2 regions of the Mesorhizobium sp. M0772 genome follow, and region 2 is predicted to be linked to the other one. Evidence: riboswitches for the same ligand, from Rfam matches in the RefSeq annotation. Region 2 holds a riboswitch; the other holds the start of a gene.
The links. A riboswitch is a leader RNA that binds a small molecule or an ion and turns the genes downstream of it on or off. The one in region 2 is predicted to bind cobalamin.
Positions count from the first base shown of each region.

Region 1 (7,953 bases), on a different contig from region 2:
GGGCCGCAGCAGAAGATTTCGCGCTCGCGGAAATCCGGAGCCAGCAAGGGCAGCCGGATCGCGTCGATGCGCCCCATATGACCGTACCAGCCCTCGCGGCTGGAACGTTCCTCGATCATGAAGCCGAGCGACAGGCCGGGCATATGGCCGCCGAGCAGTTCGAGTTCCTTGCGGAAGATGATCTCTTCGGCACGCCGCGCGCAGTTGACGAAACCGACATCGGTCCATGGCGCGCAGTCGTTCAGCCAGCGCAGCATCGACATCATCGGCGTCACGCCGGAGCCAGCCGAAATGAACAGGTATTTGGCCGCCGGGTGGCTGTGCAACGAGAAGTCGCCCGCCGGTCCATAGGCCTTGACGTGCGAGCCGGGCATCAGATGGTCGAACATCCAGCGCGTGCCGATGCTGCCGGCCTGCGCCTTGACCGTCACCGCGATCGAAAACGGCCGCGACGGCGACGACGACAGCGTGTAGGTGCGCATCAGCGGCCCGTCCGGTGTCGGCAGTTCCAGCGTCAGGAACTGGCCCGGCTTGTAGCGGAACCAGGTCTGGTTGTCGGAGCGGAAGGTGAAGGTCTTGACGTCAGGCGCCTCGTCGCTGACGCCGATCACTTCCAGCACCTGCAGCCTATCGTTCCACGGCGCCATCTGGTCGAGATGGCGATAGAGCCCAAGATCCGTCATCGCATTCATCCTCTGGTCCCTCTTCGCCTGCTCCAGCTCACGCGACGCTGCGCAGCGCCGGCCGGCCGCCTTCGGCAAGGCGCGGGCCGATGAAGGCCGCGTACCATTCGACGAACTGGATCACGCCGCCCTCATGCAGCTCCGAATAGGGGCCGGGCTCATAGGCCGGGGACAGGATGCCGAAGGCGTTCTCCTCGACGATGCGGCGGTCCTGGTCGTTGGTCTCGGTCCAGACATGGGTCAGTTCTTCAAGGTTGTAGTCGACGCCCTCGACCGCATCCTTGTGCACCAGCCACTTGGTCGTCACCGCGGTTTGCGTGGCGCTGATCGGCAGCACCCGGAAGGTGACCGCATGGTCGATCAGGATGTGGTTCCAGGTCGTCGGATAGTGGTAGTGCATCAAGGTGCCGATGCGGTCGGCGGCAACAGTGTCGGACAGGTTCTTCGTCACCGCGCGCTTTCCCGACATCGTGTAGCTGACGGCATCGCGCAGCAGCGGCGCGCGGGTGGCGCGGTATTGCCCGGCCGGATCGATGCGGAACTTGCTCGGCAGGCCCGCCGCCTCGCATTTCGCCCAGTGCGCCAGCATCTCCGGATCGCTGTCGGCGCCCTGCACGCCGGTCACCGTCGGCGCTTCGGGGAATGTCTTGCACAGCTCCGGATGATTGCCGGCGCAGTGATAGCATTCGCGGTTGTTTTCCCAGACCAGCTTCCAGTTGCCCTTCTCGATGATGGTGCTCTCGAAGGCGACCTTGGCTTCATTCAGCCGGTGCGGCTTGAGGTAGGGCTCTATCATGGCGCGCATCGGCGCAAAGTCGGCAGGTTCTTTCGCCAGGCAGATGAAGATGTAGCCGCCGACGCTCTCGCAGGCGACGGGCTTCAGGCCGAACTGGCTCTTGTCGAAACCGTCGGCCATCTGGCGGGCAAACAGCAGCCGGCCGTCAAGCTCGTAGGTCCACTGGTGATAAGGGCAGACAAGCTTTGCCGCCATGCCCTTCTCAGTGTTGCAGACACGGCTGCCGCGATGGCGGCAGGAATTGTGAAAGGCGTTGATGTTGCCCTTCTGGTCGCGGACCAGCACCACCGGATAATCGCCGATCTGCACGGTGATATAGCTGCCGGGCTTCGGCAGTTCGCAATCATGGCCGATGAACAGCCAGTCGCGATACCAGATAAGCTCCATGTCGAGCTTGAAATAGTCCGGGTCGGTGTAGAAGGGCTGTTCCAGCGAAAAGCCTTGCTTGCGGCCGTTCAGGAGCCTCAGCATGTCGTTGCGCGTATCCATAGTTCTGTCCTCGTGGTTTAAGGACTGAACTTGGTGGTGATGGAGGAAGGATCGGACGCAGGCCGGCGCGGCGCCGGACATGCACTATCCACCTCTTGACCGCCCACCGCGATCAGTCGAGTCTAGGCATCTCGGGCTGGTTTCCGGGCTCTGGAGTTGTCCTTGCGGACCATCGCGACACCTTCCCAGGCTCTTGCCCAGTGGTCTCCCGTTGCGACTTGAACTCCACCACCGTTGCGGGGGCAGCGCCGGATTCTGACCGGCTTCCCAATTCTCCGCTGCGTCGTCACGAAGCGGCACCTGAGATGCGATCATCTAATCACGGCAGCGATCGCGACGTCGGCATGAAAGCGACATCATATCCATGCGGCGCGACACGCGCGGCTTACGCCCCCCGCCCCCGGTCAAAGAGCTGAGACGTTTCTTGCGACGCCATCATCGCCGTTTCGAATCGCTGCCGATCCAGTTCGATCGCGGGCAAAAATGGCTCAACGGTATCGAAAAGTTACTATTAGCAATCTCTAATCGAACCGAACGGTTCGTTTCTGTTGACAATGCGTGCAGGACGGTGTGGACGACGGCCCGGAAACCGACGTCGGAGCGAACCACTCGGTTCGGCATAAGCGACTGAAAACAATGCGATAAATGACCATAGAGGAACTTCCTGGCACAATTTCAAGGTGCAGGACCGTGGTCCACACGGAACAACTTCGTGATTGGAAACCAGCCTATGGCTTTCCCACATCGGGGCTGTCCGATCGACGCGAATTCCTCCCAAGACACGCCGCTAGACGGACAGACAAACTGGAGTCCTAAAAATGAAAAAGATCATCCTCACTGCCGCAGCCGTTTTGGCGATCACCGGCAGCGCCTTCGCCGGTAGCGACAATTACGGTTCCAATGGTGCGAACCAGCCAGCCGTCTCGGTCGACAGCTCGTATACGGCTTCCATTCAGAAGCCGGCGCACGCTGACAAGCAGCCTGTCGTTCAGGGCGCCGACCGCGACCTCTACGGCAATCGCTGATCCCGACCAAAGAAGGGCGGCTAACCCGTCGCTCTCGGGATCCCAAAAAATTCAGGAGTATTTGAAATGAAAAAGATCATCCTTGCTGCCGCCGCCGTTTTGGCCATCTCCGGCAGCGCTTTCGCCGGCAGCGACAACTACGGTTCGAACGGCGCCAACCAGCCTGCGATTACGTCGACCGATAGTGGCCATACGGCTTCGGTTGAGAAGTCGGCTCCAGCCGAGCAGGCGCCTGCCCACGGTGCCGACCGTAACCTTTTCGGCCGCTAAAAGCCGGTTTCCAGCACGTGGCGGGCTTATCCGCTGCAGCTGGCGGCATCAGAAAAATTCAGGAGACTAAAATGAAGAAGATCGTTCTTGCCACCGCAGCCGTTCTGGCTGTTTCGAGCGCTGCCTTTGCCGGCAGCGACAATTATGGCTCCAATGGCGCCAACCAGCCGGCCGCTGCCGTCGACACCACCCGCACTTCGTCGACCGGCACCAACTCGGCGGTCTACAAGCTGCTGAACTCGTCGAACGACCAACAGAAGTTCGTTCCTCAGAGCAGCGACAGGGATCGGTTCGGCAACAACTAACAGCCGAAGCTTAAAAAAAGAGCGGCGGGCCGGGCCCGCCGCTCTTTTTTCATGCCTGTACGACGCAGCTATCTCAAGCCGCCTTCACTTCCACCGGCTTGAGCGAGAAGGAGTGCCCATCGGCGTCGAAGATGTGCAGGTCCCCGGCATCCGCGGTCAGTCGCAGCTTTGCCCCGCGCTTGACCTCGACATTGCCGGGCAGCTTGGTCACCAACGGCAGGTCAGCGCGGCCGATATCGACATAGACAAGCTGCACCTCGCCGAGTTGCTCGACATAGTCCACCACGCCCTCGAAAAGATATTCCGCGCCGGTGGCGGCCGACAGATCCTCCGGCCGCACGCCGAAGCTGACTGCCGCACCCTTTGCTGACGCCGGCGTTGCGATCGGCACCGTTGCCTTGCGGCCGCCGACATGGCTGACGATTGTCGGGTTGCCCGTCCTGTCGATTGTCGCCGGCAGGATGTTCATGGCCGGCGAGCCGATGAACTGGGCAACGAACAGATTGCCGGGCTTCTTGTAGAGGTCCATCGGCGTGCCGACCTGCTCGATATGGCCATCCTTCAGCACGACGATGCGGTCGGCGAGCGTCATCGCTTCGACCTGATCGTGGGTGACGTAGATCATGGTCGTGGCAGGCATCGATTCCTTGAGCTTGGCGATCTCGATGCGGGTCGCGACGCGCAGCGCCGCGTCGAGATTCGACAGCGGCTCGTCGAACAGGAACACTTTCGGATTGCGCACGATGGCGCGACCGATGGCGACACGCTGGCGCTGGCCGCCCGACATCGCCTTGGGCAGGCGGTCGAGATATTTGGTCAGCTGCAGGATTTCGGCGGCCTGCCGCACCCGCTTGTCGATCTCGGCCTTGCTTTCCTTGCCGATCTTCATCGAGAAGGCCATGTTGTCGTAGACGGTCATGTGCGGATAGAGCGCATAGGACTGGAACACCATGGCAATGCCGCGCTTGGAAGGCGGCACGTCGTTCACCACCTCGCCGGCGATCTTCAGCTCGCCGGAGGTGATCTCCTCAAGCCCGGCGATGGACCGCAGCAAGGTCGACTTGCCGCAACCCGACGGGCCGACGAAGACGATGAACTCGCCCGACTTTATGTCGAGGTCGATGCCGTGGAGAATGTGCAGATTGCCGTATGATTTCTTCACCTGTCTCAGCGTGACATCGGCCATAATTTCCTCCCAGTGATTTCCCTAGAGAACCTGGATTTCCTCAAAAAATCCAGTTTCGTCAAAAACTCAGTCGATGCGCCCGAACCAGGCGCCGTAGCCGCCGAGGCGGATGGAACCTGTGCCGGATTGTCCCGAAAAACCGTGCCCGGCCAATGGCAGCAGCGCCTGACCACCGAGATCGACCTCGGCCGGCTTGCTGGCCAGATTGAAGACGCAGACGATCTGCTCATTGCCCTCACGGCGAGTGAAGGCGACGGTGTCGCCCTCGCTTTCGATGAACTCGATGTCGCCTTTGGCCAGGGCCGGATGCTGGCGGCGGAAACCGAGAAAGCGCCGGTAGTGCTCGAGCAGCGAGGCCGCGTCGCCCTGCTGAACATTGACCGCTTGCGACAAGTGCTTGCCCGGCACCGGCAGCCAGGGCTTGGCCGTCGAAAAGCCGGCATTGCTGGCGGTTGCATCCCACACCATCGGCGTGCGGCAGCCGTCGCGGCCCTTGAATTCGGGCCAGAAGCGAATGCCGTAGGGGTCCTGCAGATCCTCGAACTGCAACTCGGCTTCGCCCAGCCCAAGCTCCTCTCCCTGATAGAGGCAGACCGAACCGCGCAGCGACATCAGCAGCGCCGAGATAACCTTCAGATAGGCGGCCGGGTCGGCCTCGTCGGCGGCCCAGCGCGAGGCCGGACGCATCACGTCGTGGTTGGAAAAGGCCCAGCACGACCAGCCGTCGCTGGCGACCTTGCCGAAGGCTTCCAGCACCTGGCGCACCTTGGCGGCGCTGATCTTTTCCGGCGCCAGGAAATCGAAGGAATAGCACATGTGGACGCGTTTGCCGCCGGCGGTGTAGGCGGCGACCACTTCCAGTCCGCGTTGCGAATCGCCGACTTCGCCGACTGCGGCGGTTGCCGGATATTCGTCGAGCAGCGCCCGGAACCGTTCGAGGAAGGCAAGGTTTTCCGGCCGGCTCTTGTCGTAGATATGGTCCTGGTAGTTGTAGGGATTGACCGCAGGTGCTGTCTGGTCGTTGCGCTCTTCGGGCGGCAGCGGCGGATTGTTCTCCAGCCCGTGGCTGTGGAAGTAGAAATTGATGGTGTCGAGGCGGAAGCCGTCGACGCCGCGCTCCAGCCAGAAGCGGGTGACGTCGAGCAGCGCGTCCTGGACTTGCAGATTGTGGAAGTTGAGGTCCGGCTGCTCGGACAGGAAATTATGCAGATAATATTGCTGGCGGCTGGTGTCCCACTGCCAGGCCGAGCCGCCGAAGATCGACAGCCAGTTGTTGGGCGGCGTGCCGTCCGGCCTGGCGTCGGCCCAGACATACCAGTCGGCCTTGGGATTGCTACGGCTGGCGCGGCTCTCCTTGAACCATGGATGGTTGTCGGCGGTGTGCGACAGCACCTCGTCGATCATCACCTTGAGGCCGAGGTGATGGGCTTCCGCAACCAGCGCGTCGAAATCGGCGAGCGTCCCGAACATCGGGTCGACGTCGCAATAGTCCGAGACGTCGTAGCCGAAATCCTTCATCGGCGACTTGAAGAAGGGCGAAATCCAGATGGCGTCGACGCCGAGCGAGGCGATGTAGGGCAGCCTGCGGATGATGCCCTTGAGGTCGCCGATGCCGTCGCCATTGGAGTCCTGATAGGAGCGCGGATAGATCTGGTAGATCACCGCGCCCCGCCACCAGTCGCGATCGACGGCGAGATCGGGCTTCGAGGTCGCCTTCAAAGCGGCTTGCATAAGTCTCAACCTCCTTTGACCGAGCCGGCCAGCAGCCCGCGGACGAAATAGCGCTGCAGCGAGAAGAACACGATCAGCGGCACGATAATGGTGACGAAGGCCGATGTCGTCAGGATTTCCCAGTCGCCGCCGCGCGAGCCGAGCAGCGCGTTGAGCTTCGCGGTCAGCACGATCTGGTCCCCTTCGGTACCGAGGAAAACCATTGCCACCAACAAATCGTTCCACACCCACAGGAACTGGAAGATTGCAAAGGACGCCAGCACCGGGAAGGACAGCGGCAGCACGATCTTGACGAAGATTTCGAAATCGCTGGCGCCATCTATGCGCGCCGATTCCATGATCTCGCGCGGCAGGCCGGCAATGTAGCTGCGCAGGAGATAGATGGCGAAGGGCAGGCCGAAGCCGGTATGCGCCAGCCAGATGCCGAGATAGGTTTTCGACGGCACACCGAAGAAGATGCCGACGCCGTTGTAGATCTTCAAAAGCGGGATCAAGGACATCTGCAGCGGCACGACCAGCAGGCCGATGATTGTGGCGATCAGCAAGGCGCGGCCGGGAAAACGCATCCACGCCAATGCATAAGCGGCGAAGGCGGCGATCAGGATCGGGATGACCGTCGCCGGGATGGTAACGGTCAGCGAGTTTATGAACGAGCGGCCGATGCCCTCCGAAAACAGCACGGTCTGGTAATTGTCGGTGGTGAATTTCGGTGGCGCCGACGAGGCGTAATAGACGCGCTGGCCACGGTCGCCTTCGAAAGCCTTGGGCGAACTCATGACGAACGTTCCGTCGGCATTGAGCTGCAAGGTCACGCCGTCGCCGAGATCGGCAGTGGTGCCGGCCGGATATTGCGTCGGTGCCGCCGACTTGACGCCGAAGGCGCTGATGTTGCGCGCAGCACCGTCGCCGAAGATATTGCCGGCAAGCACGAACTTGCCGTCCTTCTCGACCTGCGCCGAGGCCGGCGGCAGGCGGCCGGCTTCGGTCTGGCTGGAGCTGGAGAACGAGTTCCACCAGCCCGAGGCGATGATCTGGTCCTTGTCGCGCAGTGACGAGACCAGGATGCCGAGCGTCGGCACGGTCCAGATGGCGACGAAGACGAGCACGGCGATGTGGACGCCGAAGCGGCTGGCAAAGGACTTCCCGGTCGCGACGGCCATCTCAATGTCCTCCCGTCTCTTTGTTCGCCTGGCGGATGTTCCAGACCATGATCGGGATGACCGCGATCATGATGATGATGGCGATGGTGGCGCCGCGGCCGAAATCGCCGCCGCCGCGGAACATCCAGTCGAACATCAGATTGGCCAGCACCTGGCTGTTCCACTGGCCGTTGGTCATGGTCAGCACGATGTCGAACACTTTCAGCACTAGGATGGTGATCGTCGTCCAGACCACGGCGATGGTGCCCCAGATCTGCGGCACCATGATCTTCCAGAATATCTGGAACGGATTGGCGCCGTCGATGACC
Region 1 is NZ_JAMYPB010000005.1:130,589-138,541, reverse strand. It holds gene NKI06_RS05330 (FAD-binding oxidoreductase) at 1-683, opposite strand, end outside; gene NKI06_RS05325 (aromatic ring-hydroxylating oxygenase subunit alpha) at 721-1,968, opposite strand; cobalamin riboswitch at 2,086-2,287, opposite strand; gene NKI06_RS05320 (DUF680 domain-containing protein) at 2,787-2,993, shown strand; gene NKI06_RS05315 (DUF680 domain-containing protein) at 3,060-3,263, shown strand; gene NKI06_RS05310 (DUF680 domain-containing protein) at 3,335-3,568, shown strand; gene NKI06_RS05305 (ABC transporter ATP-binding protein) at 3,642-4,754, opposite strand; gene bglA (beta-galactosidase BglA) at 4,821-6,485, opposite strand; gene NKI06_RS05295 (carbohydrate ABC transporter permease) at 6,491-7,645, opposite strand; gene NKI06_RS05290 (carbohydrate ABC transporter permease) at 7,647-7,953, opposite strand, start outside.
Region 1: another riboswitch for cobalamin. It lies ahead of NKI06_RS05325 (aromatic ring-hydroxylating oxygenase subunit alpha); the one in region 2 lies ahead of NKI06_RS05565 (DUF1636 family protein).

Region 2 (7,953 bases):
GTTGGCGGCCGAATGCAGGGGCGCCGGGACGCTCGCCGCTTTTTCCGCCGCCGGTGCAACCTTGGCCCTGGAGGGCGACTTCAACGCCGAGCTGGTTTCCGGCGCATCGGTTTTCGGCTTGCCGGCGTTGGATGGCGCGACCGGGGCGGCCGCTGCAGGAGCGGCAGGCGCCGGAACAGGCGCTGCAATGATCGCGTCGGGCGCCGCGTGGGCAGCCTTGCTCGCCGCCCTGGCTTCCTTGTCGCGCGTTGCTTTGAGGATCGCCTTTTCGCTCTTCAGCGTCGTCAGGCCAGGCGCCGGCTCCGAGCCGGTTCTGCCGTTTTGCGGTCCCGTGGGAACCGAGGCGCCCTTGCCCGCATCGTAAAGATCGATGATTTCGGCCAGCCGCTCGGGCGTCAGATCCTCGAACGTATCCTTGAAGACCATCACCATCGGCGCGTTGACGCAGGCGCCGAGGCATTCGACTTCCTCCCACGACAGCGTGCCCTTCTCGTTGGTGTGGAACTGGTCGTGATGGATTTTCGAGCGGCACACATCCATCAGCGCTTCCGAGCCGCGCAGCATGCAGGGCGTGGTGCCGCAGACCTGGATATGCGCGCGCGTGCCGACCGGATTGAGCTGGTACTGCGTGTAGAAGGTCGCGACTTCGAGGCCGCGAATGCGCGGCATGCCGAGCATGTCCGAAATCGTCTCGATCGCCGCCTTGGTGACCCAGCCTTCCTGCTCCTGCGCAATCATCAGCAAGGGAATGATCGCCGACTGCTCCCGGCCCTTCGGATATTTCTTGATCCATTGCTTCGCAACCGCCGCATTCGCCCGGTTGAAGGCGAAGGTGGCTGGCTGGACGCTTGCTTCTGCGAGACGGCGGACTGACATTTAGCGATCGACCTCACCAAACACGATGTCGAGGGAACCCAGGACGGCAGTGACGTCGGCCAGCATGTGGCCACGGCAGAGGAAATCCATGGCTTGCAGATGCGCGAAGCCGGGCGCGCGCAGCTTGCAGCGGTATGGCTTGTTGGTACCGTCGGAGACGAGATAGACGCCGAACTCGCCCTTCGGCGCCTCGACCGCGGCATAGACCTCGCCGGCCGGCACGCGGTAACCCTCGGTATAGAGCTTGAAGTGGTGGATCAGCGCTTCCATCGAGCGCTTCATCGCCTGGCGCTTGGGCGGCACCACCTTGCCGTCGAGATTCGACACGGGCCCGGTGCTCTCCTTGCCGAGCAGAAGGTCGACGCACTGGCGCATGATCTTGGCCGACTGGCGCATCTCTTCCATGCGCACGAGATAACGGTCGTAGCAGTCGCCGTTCTTGCCGATCGGGATGTCGAAATCCATCTCGGAATAGCATTCATAAGGCTGCGACTTGCGCAAATCCCAGGCAGCACCCGAGCCGCGCACCATGACGCCGGAAAAACCCCAGGCCCAGGCGTCGGCAAGCGACACTATACCGATATCGACATTGCGTTGCTTGAAGATGCGGTTGCCGGTAAGCAGCTTGTCGAGGTCGTCAAGCGACTTCAGGAACGGGTCGATCCACTTGCCGATGTCCTCGACCAGCTTCGCCGGCAGATCCTGGTGCACACCGCCCGGACGGAAATAGGCCGCATGCATGCGCGAGCCGGAAGCGCGCTCATAAAACACCATCAGCTTTTCGCGTTCGACGAAACCCCACAGCGGCGGCGTCAGGGCGCCGATATCGAGCGCCTGCGTCGTCACATTGAGGATATGCGACATGATGCGGCTGAGCTCGGAATAGAGCACGCGGATCAACTGACCGCGCTTCGGCACCTCGATGCCGAGCAGGCGCTCGGTGGCGAGCGCGAAGGCATGCTCCTGATTCATCGGCGCGCAATAATCGAGCCGGTCGAGATAGGGCACGGCCTGCAGATAGGTCTTGTGCTCGATCAGCTTTTCCGTGCCGCGATGCAGCAAGCCGATATGCGGATCGACGCGGTCGACCACCTCGCCGTCAAGCTCCAGCACAAGACGCAAAACACCGTGTGCCGCAGGGTGCTGCGGTCCGAAGTTGATGTTAAAGTTGCGGACGGAGTGCTCGGTCATGCTAGATTCCAAGCCTTTCCTTGGCTGACGGCGTCAGTTCCATGAAGCGGACCGTCTGCGGCCCGGCCACATATTCTTTTGCTCTCTGCTCGCATTGCTCAATGGTCTCGTTGGAAGGCTGGAGATCGGCCAGCTCTCCAGCATCGCGCAAGGCGTTCAAAATCTGGTCCAATTCAATCTGCATCGCAGGCTTGATACGAAATATCGTCGGGCAGTTCTTCACCGTGTCGTTCGCCACGACAGCTCGCGCCGCCGAATAGCAATCCACTCCAGCTACTTTGCAGTCGTTCGCAAAAGCATTCTGCAAGCCGGCACAGCAAAACAGGCTTAGTAGCGCTACGCGGATCATCGCCACGCCGCCGCCCCTACTGTTTCGCCTTCTCATCGCCCGGCAGGACGTAGTCCGTCCCTTCCCATGGCGAGAGAAAATCGAAGTTCCTGAATTCCTGCTTCAATTCCACCGGCTCGTAGATCACGCGCTTGGCTTCGTCGTCGTAGCGCACCTCGACGAAACCTGTCAGCGGGAAGTCCTTGCGCAGGGGATGGCCCTCGAAGCCGTAATCCGTGAGGATGCGGCGCAGGTCCGGATGGCCGGAGAACAGCACGCCATAGAGATCGTAGGCTTCGCGCTCATACCAGTCGGCGCCGGGATAGACAGCGGTGAGCGACGGCACCAGCGTCTCTTCGTCGGCCTGCACCTTGATGCGGATGCGCAAATTCTGCTTCGGCGACAGCAGATGATAGACGACATCGAAACGCTTGACGCGCGACGGGTAGTCGGCGCCGCAGATATCGATGATCGAAATGAACTGGCAACCCGAATCGTCACGCAGGAAGCTTGTCACCTCGATCAGATTGTCTGTAGCAACCGAGATCGTCAGTTCGCCATAGGCAAGCACTGCATCGGTGACGCGGCCCGGCAGCTTTTCGCCGAGATAGGTCGACAGTTCGCTCAGGGATGCGGCCATGGGTCTACCGTTCGATCGTGCCGGTGCGGCGGATCTTCTTCTGCAGGAGAAGAATGCCGTAGAGCAGCGCTTCGGCGCTTGGCGGGCAGCCGGGCACATAGATGTCGACCGGCACGATGCGGTCGCAGCCGCGCACCACCGAATAGGAATAGTGATAATAGCCGCCGCCATTGGCGCAGGAGCCCATCGAGATGACGTAGCGCGGCTCCGGCATCTGGTCGTACACCTTGCGCAAAGCCGGGGCCATCTTGTTGGTCAGCGTTCCCGCCACGATCATGATGTCGGACTGGCGCGGCGACGCGCGAGGAGCCACGCCAAACCTTTCAGAATCATAGCGCGGCATCGAGGTGTGGATCATCTCGACGGCACAGCAGGCGAGACCGAAGGTCATGAACATCAGCGAGCCGCTGCGTGCCCAGGTGATCAGCGCCTCGGTCGAGGTGACCAGAAAACCCTTGTCGGCCAGTTCATTGTTGATCTCGAGGAAGAACGGATCGTCGGAACCGACCGGACGTCCGGTATTGGGGTCGATCAGGCCTTTTGGCTTCGGCGCGACGAGCGTTCCGGAACTGTCGTTCAATCCCATTCCAGCGCTCCTTTTTTCCATTCATAGGCAAAGCCGATGGTCAGCACCGCCAAAAACACCATCATCGACCAGAAACCGAGCATGCCGATCTTCGAGAACGACACCGCCCACGGAAACAGGAAGGCCACTTCCAGATCGAAGATGATGAACAGGATCGACACCAGGTAGAAGCGGATGTCGAATTTCATCCGGGCATCGTCGAACGAGTTGAACCCGCACTCGTAGGCGGAAAGCTTCTCCGGATCGGGATTGCGATAAGCCACCAGGAACGGCGCGATGATAAGCGCCAGGCCTACAACCGCGGCCACGGCGATAAAGAGGACGATGGGCAGGTATGAACTGAGGAGTACGTTCATGCTCGGCTTTCCGTTGGCGGCCAATCCACTTTGATTACAGCAACCAACCCTAATGCGGAAGCGCGACAGTTTAACCGCTGAACCGTTTTAGGTGCCTTGCTGCAACGCGGCGAGGGTTAGCGCAGGGCTTTCAGCGAAGCAAGTCAAACCTTGTTCAAAAGACAGTGCTGGACGGCAGGCCGGGAAAAACTGGTCCGATCTCCTCCTGTTTGATTTCCTTCATCTTTCACTCCACTTTTGTCTCCTGACACATCTCCCGCCATTTGCCTGCTAGCATGACCGGAATCGCCGGCTAAAGTCGGGAAAAATGGTTCGAGGCAAGACACTTTGACGAAGGACAATATCTCACTCCCGACGGCCAGGCGCATCGCGCTCGCCGCGCAAGGATTTCTCGATCCCCGCCCGGTCGGCACGCCCGATCGCCGCCACCTCGCCCGCGTGCTGTCGCGCACCGGCCTGCTGCAGATCGATTCCGTCAGCGCCGTGGTGCGCGCCCACTATATGCCGCTCTATTCGCGCGTTGGCCCCTACCCGCTCACCCTGCTCGACAATGCCGCAATCACCCGCAAACGCACGGTGTTCGAATACTGGGCGCATGAGGCCTCGTTCCTGCCGGTCGAGACCTACCCACTGATGCGCTGGCGCATGCAGCGCGCTGAAAGCGGCGACGAAATGTATCTGGGCCTCGCCAAATGGGGCCGCGAGCACGGCGCCTATATCGAAGAGATCTACCGCGCGGTCGCCGAGCGCGGCCCGATTGCCGCTTCGGCACTGGAGGGCCAGAAAGGTTCGGGCGGCTGGTGGGGCTGGAGCCACGCCAAGCACGCCTTCGAATGGCTGTTTTGGGCCGGACGCATCACCACGGCGCACCGCCGTGGCTTCGAGCGTTTCTACGACCTGCCCGAGCGCGTGCTGCCGCAGGCGATCCTCGATCTGCCGGTGCCGGCGGCCGAGGACGCGCACCGCGAATTGCTGCGCATTTCCGCCCGCGCCCACGGCATCGCGACGTCGGGTGACCTGCGCGATTATTTCCGCTTGTCGCCAGCCGACATGAAGGGCCGGTTGGAGGAACTGGTTGAGATGGGCGAGTTGCTGCCGGTAAACGTCGAAGGCTGGGACAAGCCGGCTTACCTCTATAAGGACGCCCGCCTGCCGCGAAAGATCGAGGCCCGCGCGCTACTGGCGCCCTTCGATCCGGTGGTCTTCGAGCGCTCGCGCACCGAGCGCCTGTTCGATTTCAACTACCGCATCGAGATCTACACGCCGGCCGAAAAGCGCCAATATGGCTACTACGTGCTGCCCTTCCTGCTCGGCGACCGGATCGTCGCCCGCGTCGATCTCAAGGCCGACCGGCCTGCGAGTGTCTTACGCGTCCACGCCGCCTACGCCGAAGCAGGCGCACCGCCTGAGACAGCTGCCCAGCTGTTCGAGGAATTGAAGCAGATGCAGGGCTGGCTTGGCCTTGAGCGCATCGAAGTGACGCCGGCCGGCAATCTGGGGAAGCCTTTGGCCGACATCGCCATGTCGTAGCCGTGCGTTGACACCGCCGCCCGCAAAAGCCTAAATCCGCTGCAGACGGTCCCCTGCCCGCAACGGCAAGGGCCAAGAGGGAATGCGGTGCGGGATTTCGGTCCCAAATCCGCGGCTGTCCCCGCAACTGTAAGCGACGAGCCAAGGCCGAAAGCCACTGGGTAACACCGGGAAGGCGGCTAACCAAGGCGACGACCCGCGAGCCAGGAGACCTGCCGTCTGAGACAAAGTATCCGATCGCCTGGCGGGTTTCCGGGCAAGGAGCACGGTTTTTGGACCAGAACAGCAGTTTTTCGGCTGGCACAGCGGACATTGCGTCCGGGGACAACGACGCCCTGACCGGCGTGACCGTCATCGTCTGCGCCTCCTGCCGCGATGAGACCGGTTCCGACGCCCATCCGCGCGCCGGCGAATTGCTGGCTGAGGACACACGCCGCGCCGCTGCCGGCGATATCCGGGTCCGCACCGCCGAATGTCTCGGCAATTGCAAGCGCCGCCTCAGCGCCGCGATCCTGCGCGATGGCTGCTGGAGCTATGTGTTCGGCGACCTGACCGCGGCCAGCGGCGCCGACCTCGTCACCGGCGCAAAGCTCTTCGCGACTTCGACCGACGGTCTCATCCCGTGGCGCGGCCGGCCCGATAGCCTCAAGCGCGGCCTCGTTGCCCGCATCCCACCCCTCGATATGCTGAAGGACTGACGATGAACGTTTCAAACCCGACCGGCAATCTCTCCCGTGTTCCCTGCACCGTCGTCACCGGCTTTCTCGGCGCCGGCAAGACGACGCTGGTCCGCCATCTCCTGGAAAACGCCGGGGGCAAGCGCATTGCCATCATCGTCAACGAGTTCGGCGACATCGGCATCGACGGGGAAATCCTGAAAGGCTGCGGCATCGACACCTGCCCCGAGGAAAACATCGTCGAACTGGCCAATGGCTGCATCTGCTGTACAGTCGCCGACGATTTCGTGCCCGCCCTCGACAAGATCCTCGCGCTGACACCGAGGGTCGACCACATCCTGATCGAGACCTCGGGCCTCGCTCTGCCCAAGCCGCTGGTCCAGGCGTTCCAGTGGCCAAGCGTGAAGAGCCGGGTGACCGTCGATGGCGTCATCGCCGTGGTCGACGGCCCGGCGCTGGCCGGAGGCCGCGTCGCCAACGACATGGACGCGTTGCAGGCACAGCGCGCTCAGGACGAAACGCTCGACCACGACGATCCGGTCGAAGAAGTCTTCGAGGACCAGATCGCCTGCGCCGACCTGATCATCCTGTCGAAAAGCGATTTGATGGATTCAGCCGGTTCGGCCCGCGCCAACGCCATCATCAATGAGCATTCCGCTCGCGCGGTAAAAATCGTGCCGACTGCGCATGGCAAGGTCGACCCGTCGGTGCTGCTTGGCCTCGGTCTCGCCGTCGAAGACGACATCGAGAACCGCAAGTCGCATCACGACGGCGCTTTCGATCATGAGCATGACGATTTCGACACCTTCATCGTCGACATCCCCTCGATCGCCAATCCCGACGACCTGGCCAAGCGCGTCGCCACCGCCGCCGAACAGGAAAACGTGTTGCGTGTAAAAGGCTTCGTCGATGTCGGCGGCAAGCCGATGCGGCTTTTGCTGCAGGCCGTCGGCCCACGCGTCAACCATTACTATGACCGCGCCTGGACGGCCGAGGACGATCGCCGCTCGCGTCTCGTCGTCATTGGCCTGAAGGGGCTGAACCGTCCGGCGATCGAGCGTATACTCGCCGGTTGATCTCAGGCACGAGCCGCGATGCATATACTCGCCACGACCTCCGCCTCGCTCGACGATCTCGCCGAGCCAGTTGATCTCCGGCAGACGCCGGCGGATATCGTGGCGCTGTCCTTCACCGACAGCGACCTCGCCGGCCTCGCGGCGGCCTGGAAGGCCGATGCCGTCCGCCTGCCGTCGATGCGGCTGGCGGCGCTGCGCGACCTGCGCCATCCCATGTCCGTGGACCTCTGGATCGACAGCGTCGCCCGCCACGCCAAGGTGATTTTGGTGCGCATCCTCGGCGGCTACGACTGGTGGCGCTATGGCTGCGACCAGCTTGCCGCGACTGCCCGTGCGAACGGCATCAAGCTGGCGCTGCTGCCGGGCGAGAGCCACGACGAGGATCTCAGGCTGATCGAAGCCTCGACGCTGCCGCGCGAGGATCTGGACGGCCTGCTTGGTTATTTCCGCGAGGGTGGCCCGGAGAATATGACGGCGCTGGTGCAAAGATTGGCGGGGCTGGCGGGACGGGATGCGGGGGCGGCTGACCCGGTTAGCGTGCCGAAAGCTGGCTACTACGAGCCTGGCCGCGGCGTCGTAGGCAAGTTGAATTTTGCCGATGTCGGCGTTCCTTCACACCCCCCTCTGTCCTGCCGGACATCTCCCCCGCAAGGGGGGAGATCAGCCGTTACCAAAGGCGGCTCCTCTCCTGCT
Region 2 is NZ_JAMYPB010000006.1:4,073-12,025, reverse strand. It holds gene NKI06_RS05600 (NADH-quinone oxidoreductase subunit E) at 1-876, opposite strand, end outside; gene NKI06_RS05595 (NADH-quinone oxidoreductase subunit D) at 877-2,067, opposite strand; gene NKI06_RS05590 (hypothetical protein) at 2,069-2,422, opposite strand; gene NKI06_RS05585 (NADH-quinone oxidoreductase subunit C) at 2,433-3,035, opposite strand; gene NKI06_RS05580 (NuoB/complex I 20 kDa subunit family protein) at 3,040-3,621, opposite strand; gene NKI06_RS05575 (NADH-quinone oxidoreductase subunit A) at 3,612-3,977, opposite strand; gene NKI06_RS05570 (winged helix-turn-helix domain-containing protein) at 4,305-5,507, shown strand; cobalamin riboswitch at 5,537-5,741, shown strand; gene NKI06_RS05565 (DUF1636 family protein) at 5,780-6,205, shown strand; gene cobW (cobalamin biosynthesis protein CobW) at 6,208-7,260, shown strand; gene cobN (cobaltochelatase subunit CobN) at 7,279-7,953, shown strand, end outside.